Regions from separate parts of the Paradesulfitobacterium aromaticivorans genome, predicted to be linked through region 1. Evidence: riboswitches for the same ligand, from Rfam matches in the RefSeq annotation. Region 1 holds a riboswitch; each other region holds the start of a gene.
What was found. A riboswitch is a leader RNA that binds a small molecule or an ion and turns the genes downstream of it on or off. The one in region 1 is predicted to bind cyclic di-GMP.

Region 1 (4,220 bases):
GAACGCACTGGGCAACTGGTCGGCGGATAAGTTCTATCTCAATGTGCATCCGGTTTGGGTAGGTATGATCTTTAATATTCTGGGTCTTGTTGTAATAAGTTTGTTGGGCCGAGTCGGGCAAATCAAGTTCAGCACCGATGTTTCCGACGGCAAGCGCAAGGCAGGGTTTATGTCGGCGGTCGTAGCAGTCGTTATTCTTCTAATGATCGGGTTAAATTTCCAATGGCTCTTTGCCAAGGGCTTGCTGGGTATGTTTCTCTTTTTAGTACTATTGTCCGCTTGGGTAGTCTTAATTAACTTTGTAAGCTTAGTGGAAAATGGGGAGGGTGTAGAAGGTAAGGTTAGCATTGCCGGTACGAGCACGTAAGACTTCAAAATTAAAACTATAATTCGCTTAAATTACAGTAAATGTATGGATCACATGGGAACGAGCTTCTGTCGCTAAGGCAGAGGCCGTTCCCGTAATTCATGGAGAGCAAATAAATTTTAAGAGACAATTGGGGGTAATTAGGGTGACAACTTACTTCTTGTTGGTACTTCTGGTGTTAGGTATGACCGGGGGCTTTTTCTCCGGCTTGCTGGGGTTAGGCGGTGCAATTCTGATGGTACCTTTACTTCTCTACGTCCCGCCGTTATTGCACCTACCCACCCTGGATATGAAAACCGTGGCAGCAATAAGTACTTTACAAGTCTTCGCCAGTGCTGCTTCCGGTGCTATGGCTCATCGTAAAAGGGGAGCTTTTAGTATACCTGTCTTGCTTGTCATGGGGATCCCTGCCGCTCTGGCCGGTTTCGTGGGAGCGTTCTTTTCCCAGTATGTCAATGCCCGTTTCTTGTTAACCATTTTTGCCGGAATATCTACGCTTGCTACTTTACTAATGTTCTTACCCAAAAAAGATAAAAAGAAAGTAGAGAGTCCCTCAGGGTCAGAAAGTGCTGATCAAATTCAGTTTAACCGCTTCTTGGCCGCTTTTTTGGCTGCGATAATAGGCTTCATTGGGGGGATGATCGGGGCACCGGGAGCTTTTATTTTTGTGCCGGTTAGCGTTTATATCCTAAATATTCCACTTCGGATTACCATCGGTTCTACTTTAGGTATTGTTTTACTCACTTCTTTTTCCAGCATGCTGGGAAAGATTTTAAGCGGGCAGATGTATTGGGCCTTAGGGGCTGCTCTCGTTTTGGGGTCGGTGCCAGCGGCCCAGCTGGGATCCAGAATCTCGCACCGGGCTCCGCTCCGGGTGCTGCACTGGATTATGACAGGAATCATTGCTTTTTCGTCTCTGAAAATTTGGCTGAATATCCTTAACTACTAATTGAGAAAGGATTTAGCTAAAAGGTGGGAACGGAGCTGATGCCAAAGCCAGCCCGGAAATTGTACCGGACATTAGAATCTGAAGCTGAGGAGGATGTTTTTTATGGCCAGGGGAATGATTAACGGCGGGATTTGCGGCCACAAAATTGAGGTAGAAGCAGACTGTCAGGATGGACAAAACGTAAAACTGAAAATAAGCAGTGACTGTCCAAACTATCAAAAAATCGCCGCAGAACTGCAGGAAGTGGATGCGTTTAAGGAACTCTTTCAACCTTTGCATCTGGGGCAAGTCTACCAGGCTTTTGCTAAGTACAGCCCACATCCTAGCTGTCCCGGGCTTTCCGGCATACTTAAAACCGTGGAAGTTGCCGCCGGACTGGCTTTAGCACAAACCGCCGGAATAGAAGTGACAAACTAATTTCGGTAAATAACAGAAAAAGCCAAGGACGCAATTTGGGTACTGGTTTGAGTGTGATTTTAGGGGGGAGTTAAAAGACATGAACCGTCTCAGCCCTGTTTCATCCCGAGAGGATATTTTTCCCGAGTACCAAGATACTCCTATCGGTCGCCTATTAGAGTACCATAATCTGAAGCAGCCTTTTGAAAGCTATGCCAAAGCCGAGCTTTTGATCGGCATGTGCATGGACAACCGCAAACACCTGCACATTCCGGATAATTTTGCCTATATCCTCCGCTCAGGGGGAGGAAATTTACGCTACAGTGAATTTAAGGTTTCCTATGCCATTGCCATCGGCGGGGTTAAGGCTATTGCTTTAATAGCGCACAACAACTGTGGGATGGTCAACTTGTTCGAGAAAAAAGAAAGGTATATTCAAGGGCTGGTGGACCAAGCGGGTTGGAACAGGGAGTGGGCTGAACAACATTTTATGCATTTCGCGCCTATGTTTGAAATCGGCAACGAATTGGATTTTGTTCTAAGCGAAGCGAAACGGCTTAGGATGAGATACCAAAAAACTCTCATTGCTCCCCTTTATTATCGTGTTGAGGACAATCGCCTCTACTTGGTTAAAGAAGAATAAAGCAAAAAAAGAAATATTTGAACTACAAATGCTATGCTTAAGGCTCAAAAAAATATGTCGAAAATTACCTTAATTTGGTTTGGAGAATGTTGAACTTTGATATAGTATTAAGATGTTATTACAAGCCATTTGGCAAGATGGTAAGGAATGAGGCCGAAGTAACTGCAAATAGCTGGGATAAAAGGCAAACTCTGCGAAAGCAGAGGACGCAAAGCTATGGGTCTTCCACCGCCAAGTGATGATCGCCAGGCTGCCGACAGTGTGATCAATTCGCCATGCCCGTTGTCGAGGTATGGCGAATTCGTGCTTCCGGGCGATTTGACATAATAGGTTGAGAGATTATTTTAGGAGGGGATCAGACTAATGAAATCCATCCGGATCAAAATCATGCTGTTGTCCGTTGTAATTGTAACCATCGCTCTTTTATCCCTGGGAGTCATTATTTATTTTCAGACCAAATCGACGATGGTTACAGCAACAGAAACAACGACCCAGGAAATTGTTAAAGCCCGAGGGGCAGAAGTCGGACGATGGCTGGCGGCCAAAGAGGGTGAAGTGGCCGTCCTGTCCTCGGCAGAGAACCTGGAAATAGGGGACTGGGCGAAGGCTAAAGCTTATGCTGACTCCCTCAACGGGAAGCTCGACAAAGAGTTTGAATTTGGTTGGTACGCTGACTTAGACGGTGATTTCTATACCACAAAGGGGAAGACAGGGAATATTCGGAACAGATATGACTACACAGCCATCAGAGATCAAGGCAAGGACGTGTTTATCAGCAATCCGATGCCGTCTGCAGTTACCGGTAAACCTGTAGTAGTGATTCCCCATGCCATCAAAGATAAAAGCGGGGAGTTGACCGGGGTTTTTGCCGGAGTGATTGACTTGGGAACTGTTACCCAGATTGCCAACCAGATTAAGATCGGGCAAACCGGCTTCGGGTGGATTGTGGACGGCACAGGGCTGGTCATTGCCCACCCCGATGAAAAAATTAACATGAAGCTTAATCTTTTAAAAGCATCCGAGGCCGGATTTAAGGGTGTGGATGAACTAGGGAAGCAAATGACTGCAGGTCAGCAAGGTATGGGGAGAATTACTACTCCCGACGGCATGGAAATGTATATGATTTTTACTCCTATTCCTGGTTCGCCTAACTGGAGCCTGGGAGTTACAATTCCTACGGCGGAGATGCTCAAAGATGCCGACTCTGTACTTAGAACGACCGTTCTCAGCCTGGGGGTTATTTTGGTGCTGAGCCTTATTTTGTCTTTATGGTTTGCCGCGTCGTTGGCCAGGCCCATAACTGAGGTGGCTGGGCATTTGGATAGATTGGCCCAGGGAGATTTTACAGTGCAGGTTCCGGAGAAGATCAGACGGAGAAAAGACGAGGTTGGTACGCTGGCAAAGGCTATGGCCGCCATGCAAGAGTCGGTTGTCACCATGACTAGGCGGATATTTGGCGCTTCCGAGAGTGTTAATGGTCAGAGTCAACAGTTAGCCGAGATCGCCAATGGTGTGAAGCAAGGTACGGAGCAAATTGCGGCAACAGTACAAGAGATGGCGGCAGGAGCTGAGGAACAGGCCGGAACGTCGGCTGAAATCGCCAATTCAACGGAAAACCTCAATCATCTTTTCGTCCTAGCGAGCCAGAATGGAGAAGAGCTGAAAAACTCCTCGAATCTGGTGTTAGAGACAGCTAATAATGGCAATGTGCAAATGGAAAACTCCGTGTCCCAAATGGAAGTGATCAACGAGATTATGAGAGATTCGGTTGGAAAAGTGCAGGGGCTAGACCAAAAGGCCCAGAAAATATCTAAACTTGTGCAAGTTATTAATGATATTGCCGATCAGACCAACCTTCTGGCTTT
Region 2 (4,220 bases), on a different contig from region 1:
ATACATACGGGGAAGTAGCCGCTTGGCATCTGGATCCAATTGAGAAAAAACCGCTCTATCATTTTTTTCCTGGGAGCATGATCTTTTCCGTGGGGGGTTATGGCTGTAATTTGAGCTGTAGTTTTTGCCAAAATTATGAGATTTCACAGACACGCGAAGTTGGGAGGAAAGTTACCCCTACAGAACTTGCACACATGGCTAAGGATTCTTTGGGTTTATGTTTTACTTATTCCGAGCCTTCGGTATGGTTTGAGATGATCCGGGATACCGCGCCACTTGTGAAAAAATGTGGTGGAAAAGTGGTCTTAGTCAGCAATGGGATGATCGAAGGACGCTTCCTGGAAGAACTTATTCCTTGGGTGGACGCGGTAAACATTGACATTAAAGCTTTTAATGAAGAGTTTTACGTGAAATATTGCGGGGGTAAGCTTTCTTGGGTTTTAAGCACGGTGGAGAGGCTTGTCGGGAGAGTGCACGTTGAAGTCACTACTCTCGTAATCCCAGGAGGTAATGATGAGCCGGAGGAGATCCGGGAGCTTGCCCGATGGCTAAGGGATCTCGGATCCCCGGTACCTTGGCATTTGAGCCGCTATTTTCCCGCATATCGCTTGAGTGTTCCCCCTACGGAAGTTAAAAGTTTGGAAAGACTATGGCAAATCGGGCGTGAATACCTTCCATATGTATATTTGGGCAATGTCACAGGGGGAAGCACCACTTTTTGTCCGCAGTGCGGTCGAGGAGTTATCGTGCGCGCATATAACGTAGAAAACTTTCTTCACGATGGCAAGTGTCCGGAATGCGGACAGGTTATATTTGGAGTGGGGCTTTAATAATAGCGCAGGAGTATATACCCCGTCGAGATTATGATCGAAAGAATCATTAACGGAAAACCATTCTTCAAATACTGCATATAAGAAATGCGGTAACCGTTTTTCTCCGCAATTCCGGCTACGATAACGTTAGCTGAAGCACCGACTATAGTGCCATTTCCGCCCAGGCAAGCTCCCAAGGCGAGGGCCCACCACAGGGGTTCTACCGCTTCCGGACTGAGACCGCCCATGGCTGCAACTTTCTGAATTAACGGAATCATCGTTGCCACAAACGGAATGTTGTCCACAAAGGAGGAGAAAATCGCCGACAGCCAGAGTATCAACAAGGCCATGGTCATAAGATCCCCGCCTGTCAGATCAAGGCTTATCTGGGCCAAACGGTCCAGAATTCCAACTTCAACCAAACCGCCTACGAGTACGAACAGCCCGGCAAAGAAGAAGATTGTGGGCCATTCGATCGCTAAGAACACCTCTTCAGGTTCTTCATGGGCCAGAATCATCAGGAGCATAGCTCCACTTAAAGCAATTGCTGCTGTTTCAACATGGATGATGGAGTGCAGGGCAAAACCCAGAATAGTTAGGGCTAAGACGAAAAGGCTCTTTTTCAGGAGTTTCCAATCCTTAATTTCTTCCCATTCGTTTTGCTGCATTAAATTCGCTTTGGCTTCTTCGGTAGTGTGTAACTGTTTACGGTAAATTAGATAAAACAGATAAAGTGTAACGAAAAGTATGATGATGGCAGGGGGTGCTAAGTTAATAATAAAATCTCCAAAAGATAGGCCTGCTGGGCCAGCAATCATGATATTCGGAGGATCTCCAATTAAGGTCGCCGTACCGCCGATATTGCTCGCCATAATTTGAGTAAGCAGTAAGGGGATTGGGTTAAGTTTAAGGGTATCGGCAATCGCTAAGGTTACAGGAACAACCAGCAGCACCGTCGTAACATTGTCCAAAAAGGCTGATAAAACTGCGGTCAGCAGGGAAAGGGCAAGCATGAGCTTCACTGGGTCCGCTTTAACCTTCTTCGCTACCCAGATAGCCAGAAATCCGAAAACGCCCGAGCGTTTGGTGAGATCCACGATAATCATCATACCTGTAAGCAGGCCCAAGGTGTTCCAATCAATGTGGTGAATCGCTGTTTCCTGTGAAAGCACTCCAAAAAGAACCAGCACAGAAGCTCCCGCTGCGGCCGCAACGGCCCGCGGGATTTTTTCGGTTACGATCAAAGCATAAGTTGCCAAGAACACGATTCCGGTTAAGATTGTTATCACTTTTTATGCACCTCCTGGTCGATTTAAGAAAAATTAGACCATCTTTCCTAGTGTGAGTTGAAAGGGAGATAATTATTAAAAGGGCGTCATTTTCATTAGGACAACAAAAAAGAGAGCAGCTCAAAACGAACTACTCTCCCCTGAGAAGTTCCAAGTCCTTGTAGTCTGGCAATCATAGCTTAAATCATATTAAGCTTTAGACCCATGACTTTAGCGTCCTCCACTTTCGCGAAGTTTGCCCCAACACAATGAAAACATTATTAAGTTGGCACCTACAAAAGGCATTTTATACTGACTGTTCAGTTTAGTCAAGTCAAGTGTCTGCATATTATTGCTATGTACAAATTGTTGTTAAGATATTTTGATTGTCTTGCATTAGCTTAGATAGTAAGCTTTTTTGCATAAAAATATTTATTTTACATGATACTAAACAGGAAGAATTCGCGCGAGGAGGTTTTAATCTTGTTCAAGCATATTAAGGATATGGAATATACGGTACATGTCGACAAGCCGGATCCCAGGTTTGCGGTCTTGCTTTTGGAGCAGTTCGGCGGCGGTAATGGGGAATTAAAAGCAGCGATGCAATATTTTTCCCAGAGCCTTGGCTGTAATGACCCGAAAATCCGGGACTTGCTCCAGGACATTGCGGCGGAGGAGTTAAGTCACCTCGAGATGGTCGGGGAATCCCTGGCAATGTTGATCGGGCCGGTGGATACACCCCCACAGGATTTCCCTGCCAGCCATTCAGCCCTCTTGGGCGGGGGACCTTTATTAATCAATTCAGGAGGAGCGCCCTGGACCGCTAATTACATTAATTCCAACGGTGATATTTACACCGATCTGTCTTCCAATGCCGGGGCTGAGTTAAGAGCCAAGTTAATTTACGAGCGTCTACTGCAGCAGACAGATGACGCCGGTGTTAAGGATATGATCCGTTTCCTTCTTAGCCGCGAGGAATCACATAATTTCTCCTTCATGCAGGCCATTGAAACCCTCAAAGGCATAGGGGTAAATAAGGATTTCAGGGATTCGGACTTCTCCAAGAAATACATGAATATGTCCACCGGTCAGGGGGATAGCCGCGGACCATGGAATCTGGGAAATGAAATTTCGTATGAAACGGATCCTAATCAGAAGTATGGTGGTCCGGCCCAATACGGTAAAGACCCGAATCCTATCGGTAACAGGGAAGTTGCTCCTGGTTATAATGACAAAACCCGCAACAATCCTAATTATAATCAGCCTCCACAACAAACCCACTAAGAAAGGGGAGTTAAAAAATGGCTTGGAGAGAATCAAGTTGGGCTCAAGTTCTCTGGACGGTTATCCGGGTCTATGTCGGCTGGGAATGGTTAACCGCCGGCTTTGGCAAAGTGTTTGGTCCTGGTTCGGCTGCTTGGGTGGGACCAAAAGCAGGAGGGGCAGTAGCCGGTTTCCTCAAAGGAGCCTTAGCTAAGACCGGCGGCCAGCACCCGGATGTGCAGCCGTGGTATGGCTGGTTTATCCAGAACGTAGCGATGCCAAATGCAACCCTATTTGGGTATATGGTAGCATGGGGTGAACTACTGGTCGGGGCTGCGCTTATTTTGGGTTTCCTTACTACGATTGCGCTCTTAGCGGGGATTATTATGAATATGAGTTACCTTTTGTCGGGAGCTATCAGCACCAACCCCATCCTGCTCTTCTGGCAGGCAGTTTTATTATGGGCAGGGGCCGCGGCTTATTTCTGGGGAGTTGACCGCGTGTTCTTGCCGCGTTGGAAGCGATGGCGACTTGGTCGTGGCGAAGGGTAAGCTGGCTGGATAAGAGTAGCTAGATGCAGTAGCTTGATTAGAGCAGCTAGATGTGAGTAGCTTGATTTAGATAGTAATTGATTTAACGCATAAGTATTGGGGCTGTCCAAAAGTAATAACTCTTTTGGATAGCCCCGTGTATTTGTGACCGTAAAAATTACTAATCTTCTTGCTTATGAACATGGTTTCTAGATACGTGGTGCCCGTGTTGATAATGTGCATGATGCTTATGCTCGTGAGGGTGTTCACGCCCATCTTGCTCATGATGTCCATGTTCCTGAGCATGTGAGTGACTCTCCTCGTGTTCGTGCGGACGTCCGAGCATG
Region 3 (4,220 bases), on a different contig from region 1:
AAAGACCTGTACATGAGCGGAATATTACAGATGACATGGTTACTGATGCTAATAGTGGTAAGACTGCTAAACTTTGTCTGGGTGGAATCCGCCTGGCCGGCGACTTAGCCAAACCTGTGCGCAAAGTGGCGATTGTTAATGGCAGTGGCGGCAGTTTTGTCCAGAAAGCGCTTTTTCAAGGTGCTGACCTTTTTATTGCAGGGGATATTGATCATCATGCCGCACTAGATGCTCTCCAAGGAGGTATGACGGTGGCAGATATTGGACATTTTATTAGTGAAAGACCAATGCTTTATAACTTGGCCCACTACTTACGTTCTGCCAAAGCCCTCCAAGGAGTGGAGTTTATTATCAGTGCGGCGGATAAATCTCCTTGGATAGTGCAAACGAGTGAAAAACAATAGAACCATTGTCATGTTCAATACTTGACAATTTTACTCGGATAATCTATCATGTGTACTAAAGGAAGAATATTTATAAATTAATAAAAATATAGACAAGATAGTTATTAATAAAGATAGTTATTTTGCTAGTTTAATCTGAATCACAAAGGAGGGTAAAAACATGAGTCGTACGGAAATGTTGCGGCGCGAGCGAGAAAGAGTTTTGGCTAACCTCGCTTCCGATTACGAAAATCGGACTAAGTGGCTAATAGCTCTTATGGATATTGACGATGAAATGGAAGAACTCGAAGATAGCGCCCATCATACAAACAGAGCGTAAGCCCAAACTCTGGATCTGCAACCAGCAAAATTTATTTGACCAAATTCATTTTTTGCAGTACTATTATGTGGCGAAGTTGACGAGATGATCGCGGAGGCAAGGACCGAAAGGTCGTCTCTGAGGAAAGTCCGAGCTTCATAGGGCAAGGTGCTGGGTAACGCCCAGTGGGGGTGACTCCAAGGAAAGTGCAACAGAGATATACCGCCCAGCACTCAGGCGACTGAGTGCTGGGTAAGGCTGGAAAGGCGAGGTAAGAGCTCACCGGCAGCCAGGTGACTGGCTGGCCCTGTAAACCCCACCTGAAGCAAGACCGAATAGGGGAGCTATGAAGCGGCCCGCTTCGTTCCCGGGTAAGGTCGCATGAGGCCGTTGGCAACAGCGGCCCCAGATAGATGATCATCGCCTCTCACATGAGAGGAACAGAACTCGGCTTAACGGAGACTTCGCCATGCTCATGGGAAACTGAGGTGCTAAAGCATCCGGTTTCCCTTCAGTTTTTTATCCGGTAGTGCCTGTAAGATTAATGGGAAAAGCCTTCGGCGTGATGCCGAAGGCTTTTCCCCTACTCTCTTTTCTTAGCTTTCTAAAGATCGAAAGTAGGCTTGAGCTACTTCCCTGATAAATTTGACTTGTTTTGATTTCTTATCGGACAAAACAGCCAGCAACTGATAAAGTTCCCGTTCTTTTGCGTCGTATGAAGTTAGCAATGCTGCCGGCTCTACGGTGAGGCTCACAGCGATTTTCGCCAGGAGTTCCAAAGAAGGTGCTTTGCTGCCCCTTTCGATATATCCTATGTACGCTCCGCTGACACCGATCATTTCGGCCAGCTTTTCCTGCGTAAACCCCTTTAACTTACGAAAATATCTTATGTTATACCCTACGAGTTTTCGTATATCATGCAACCCTGTCACCTCCATCTCCTATTGTAGCTGGAGGTGCAATAAGTGTTTATAAACTATTAGTCTATAAAATAAACAAAATTATACACTGTTAGAATCTAACCATCAAGTTGATTAGGTGGTACAATTTGACTAAGATTATATATAAATTTACCTACACTTACATAAAGCTATATATTTAGACACCATGCCACATCAGTGTGGCACTAAGAGAGAATGAAAATTCGTTCAGAATAGCTAGTAACTACTGCGACAAAGGCAAACCCGACGAAAGCCGGGGGCGCAAAGCCACAGGTCTTCCACTTCAAGGTGATGACGGCTGGGTTACCGAACAGGGAGTAGTTGGTTAGAGTTGCCATACCTCCTGGGTATGGCGCTTTTGTTTTAAAAAAGGGGTGAATGGTGCCTTGAAACTGCAGATCGTTCCGATTCAGGTTGATACTGTTGTAGCAGATAAGCCCTCACCGTTCGATTTGTTTGATCAGGGGGGCTATTTACTTTTGGAGAAAGGGGAAGCAGTTACCGCACAAGTTTTCGAGCTTGCCTGTAAAAGAGAGATCTATGTAGTCAGCTATGAGTGGACCGAATTAGCGGGGCGTGAACAGTCGGTTGATTTCAAGGACGATCAGTTTCAGAAAGCCCCCCTTAAGCATATACGCTACAATTCTCATTTTATCCGGATTGATTATCTTAAACAGGCGCTGCCGATTTTGGCAAGTTCCCTGCAAGAATTGGAGAAGTGTCACGGATTTCCCGGCTTCTCCTGGCTGGATAACCATGACCGGTATACCTATATTCATTCTGTGAATGTGGCTGTGCTGGCGACGATCATCGGTATCCATATGGGGTATGAGGCTGAGGAACTGTCCTATTTGGCAAGTGGCGCTGTGTTGCACGATTGGGGAAAATTACTGGTTCCCCGGGAGATTTTGCACAAACCGTCCGCTTTGTCGCCGGAGGAATTTCAAGTGATCAAGAGCCATCCTGTCCGCGGGGAACAGGTCTTGCGGGATGCGGGCTGGCCGGACGAGGTTTTGCGGGTGATCCTGGAGCACCATGAGCGGTGGGGAGGACAAGGCTACCCGGACGGTTTGCGCGAGATGGAGATTCATCCGAATGCTCAAATCGTTGCGGTGGCGGATGTTTTTGATGCCCTGACGGAAGACCGTCCGTACAAAGTCAGGTTGGCTCCTTACCATGCCTTGGAGATGATCTTGAACGGATCCGGTTCAAGCTATGCCCCGGGAGTGGTGCGGGCTTTGCGCAGTTGTGTCCTCCTCTACCCGGAACATTCCACCGTGACTTTGAACAGCGGAGAAACGGGTGTCGTGATTGCGCTTGCCTCCGATTTACCCACCCGTCCGGTGGTGCGCATCATTGCGGATCAGCAGGGAAGGCCCGTACGGGGAGAAAACATTATTGACTTAAGGAAAAATCGCACTTTAACCGTAAATAGCATTACCTTTGACCGCAACTCAGGTTCACGACCGGAATTTAACCCATCGGCTTGATGAGAGACTTTCAGGCAGGAATCCCCAGGGGGAGGGTGATGAGTATGCGGGCTATGCCCATTGACAAGGTGCGGGTCGGTATGCAAGTGAGCAGGGCGATTTACGGAGCCAATGGCGAGACCTTGCTGGCTGCCGGAATTACTTTGACTCCCCGCTATATTCAGAGGCTCCAAGAGCTGGGAGTGCTCGCTCTTTATATTCATGACAAAGAGGTGGGCGATCTTGAGATCAACGATGTCGTCTCGGAGAAGACCCGGTTGCAAGCCCTGAAAATAACGAAGGAGACTATGGATAATCTCAAGCTGAGCCCGGCGCTGGAGCTGTCTAGGGTAAAGTCAGTGGTTGACGATATTATCGAAGAACTACTGAGCAACAAGGATGTCATCGTTAATTTGGTGGATATCCGCGCGATGAACGATTACACGTTTGGGCACAGTGTGAATGTGGCTATTCTTTCTCTGATTACCGGGATTGCCATGGGTTATGAGCGGGAGAAACTCTACAAACTAGGGGTTGGGGCTCTGTTCCATGATATTGGGAATACTTTGCTGCCGGAAAATGTCTTGAATCAGAACAGGCCTTTGACTGATGAAGAAGAAAACCTGTATCAACAGCATACCGTTCTGGGATTCGAGGTTTTGCGCAAGTTGGAAAACTTCAGTTTGTCTGTTGCCCATGTGGCTTTACAACACCATGAACGTTACGACGGTACCGGCTATCCCAGGCAACTGCAAAAGGAGGCAATCAATGAATTTGCTAGGATTGTTGCGGTAACCGACCTTTATGATAAGTTAACCAGTGGGTGGGGTTGGCAGCCTCGCTGTTTGCCCTTTCAGGCTCTTGAATTAATTATGGCCAACCGGGAAAAGTTCTTTCACCCTGACGTGGTTGAAAATTTCATGAACACGGTTGCTGTTTTTCCCATTGGAACCTTAATCATGCTCAATACGCAAGAAAAAGGAGTCGTCGTGCAGACCTATAAAGAATACCCAACGCGGCCCCGGGTCAGAGTGCTGGCCGATTCTGGAGGAAAAAGAATTGTTCCCCCCTATGAGTTGGATTTGGCTTTGAATCCGAACTGCTGTAT

Region 2: another riboswitch for cyclic di-GMP. It lies ahead of ACYQ2N_RS05790 (ArsB/NhaD family transporter); the one in region 1 lies ahead of ACYQ2N_RS03465 (methyl-accepting chemotaxis protein).
Region 3: another riboswitch for cyclic di-GMP. It lies ahead of ACYQ2N_RS14455 (HD-GYP domain-containing protein); the one in region 1 lies ahead of ACYQ2N_RS03465 (methyl-accepting chemotaxis protein).

The regions. Positions count from the first base shown of each region.
Region 1 covers NZ_BAAHYT010000008.1:240,576-244,795, reverse strand. Annotated here, with positions in the region: gene ACYQ2N_RS03480 (sulfite exporter TauE/SafE family protein) at 513-1,316, shown strand; gene ACYQ2N_RS03475 (DUF6951 family protein) at 1,419-1,733, shown strand; gene ACYQ2N_RS03470 (carbonic anhydrase) at 1,813-2,355, shown strand; cyclic di-GMP riboswitch class I at 2,529-2,613, shown strand; gene ACYQ2N_RS03465 (methyl-accepting chemotaxis protein) at 2,719-4,220, shown strand, end outside.
Region 2 covers NZ_BAAHYT010000010.1:96,315-100,534, reverse strand. Annotated here, with positions in the region: gene amrS (AmmeMemoRadiSam system radical SAM enzyme) at 1-830, shown strand, start outside; gene ACYQ2N_RS05790 (ArsB/NhaD family transporter) at 827-2,101, opposite strand; cyclic di-GMP riboswitch class I at 2,258-2,351, opposite strand; gene ACYQ2N_RS05785 (manganese catalase family protein) at 2,564-3,364, shown strand; gene ACYQ2N_RS05780 (DoxX family protein) at 3,382-3,894, shown strand; gene tsaA (tRNA (N6-threonylcarbamoyladenosine(37)-N6)-methyltransferase TrmO) at 4,055-4,220, opposite strand, start outside.
Region 3 covers NZ_BAAHYT010000010.1:1,784,117-1,788,336, forward strand. Annotated here, with positions in the region: gene ACYQ2N_RS14435 (Nif3-like dinuclear metal center hexameric protein) at 1-404, shown strand, start outside; gene ACYQ2N_RS14440 (hypothetical protein) at 565-723, shown strand; RNA gene rnpB (RNase P RNA component class A) at 796-1,172, shown strand; gene ACYQ2N_RS14450 (helix-turn-helix domain-containing protein) at 1,299-1,625, opposite strand; cyclic di-GMP riboswitch class I at 1,870-1,954, shown strand; gene ACYQ2N_RS14455 (HD-GYP domain-containing protein) at 2,030-3,133, shown strand; gene ACYQ2N_RS14460 (HD-GYP domain-containing protein) at 3,172-4,220, shown strand, end outside.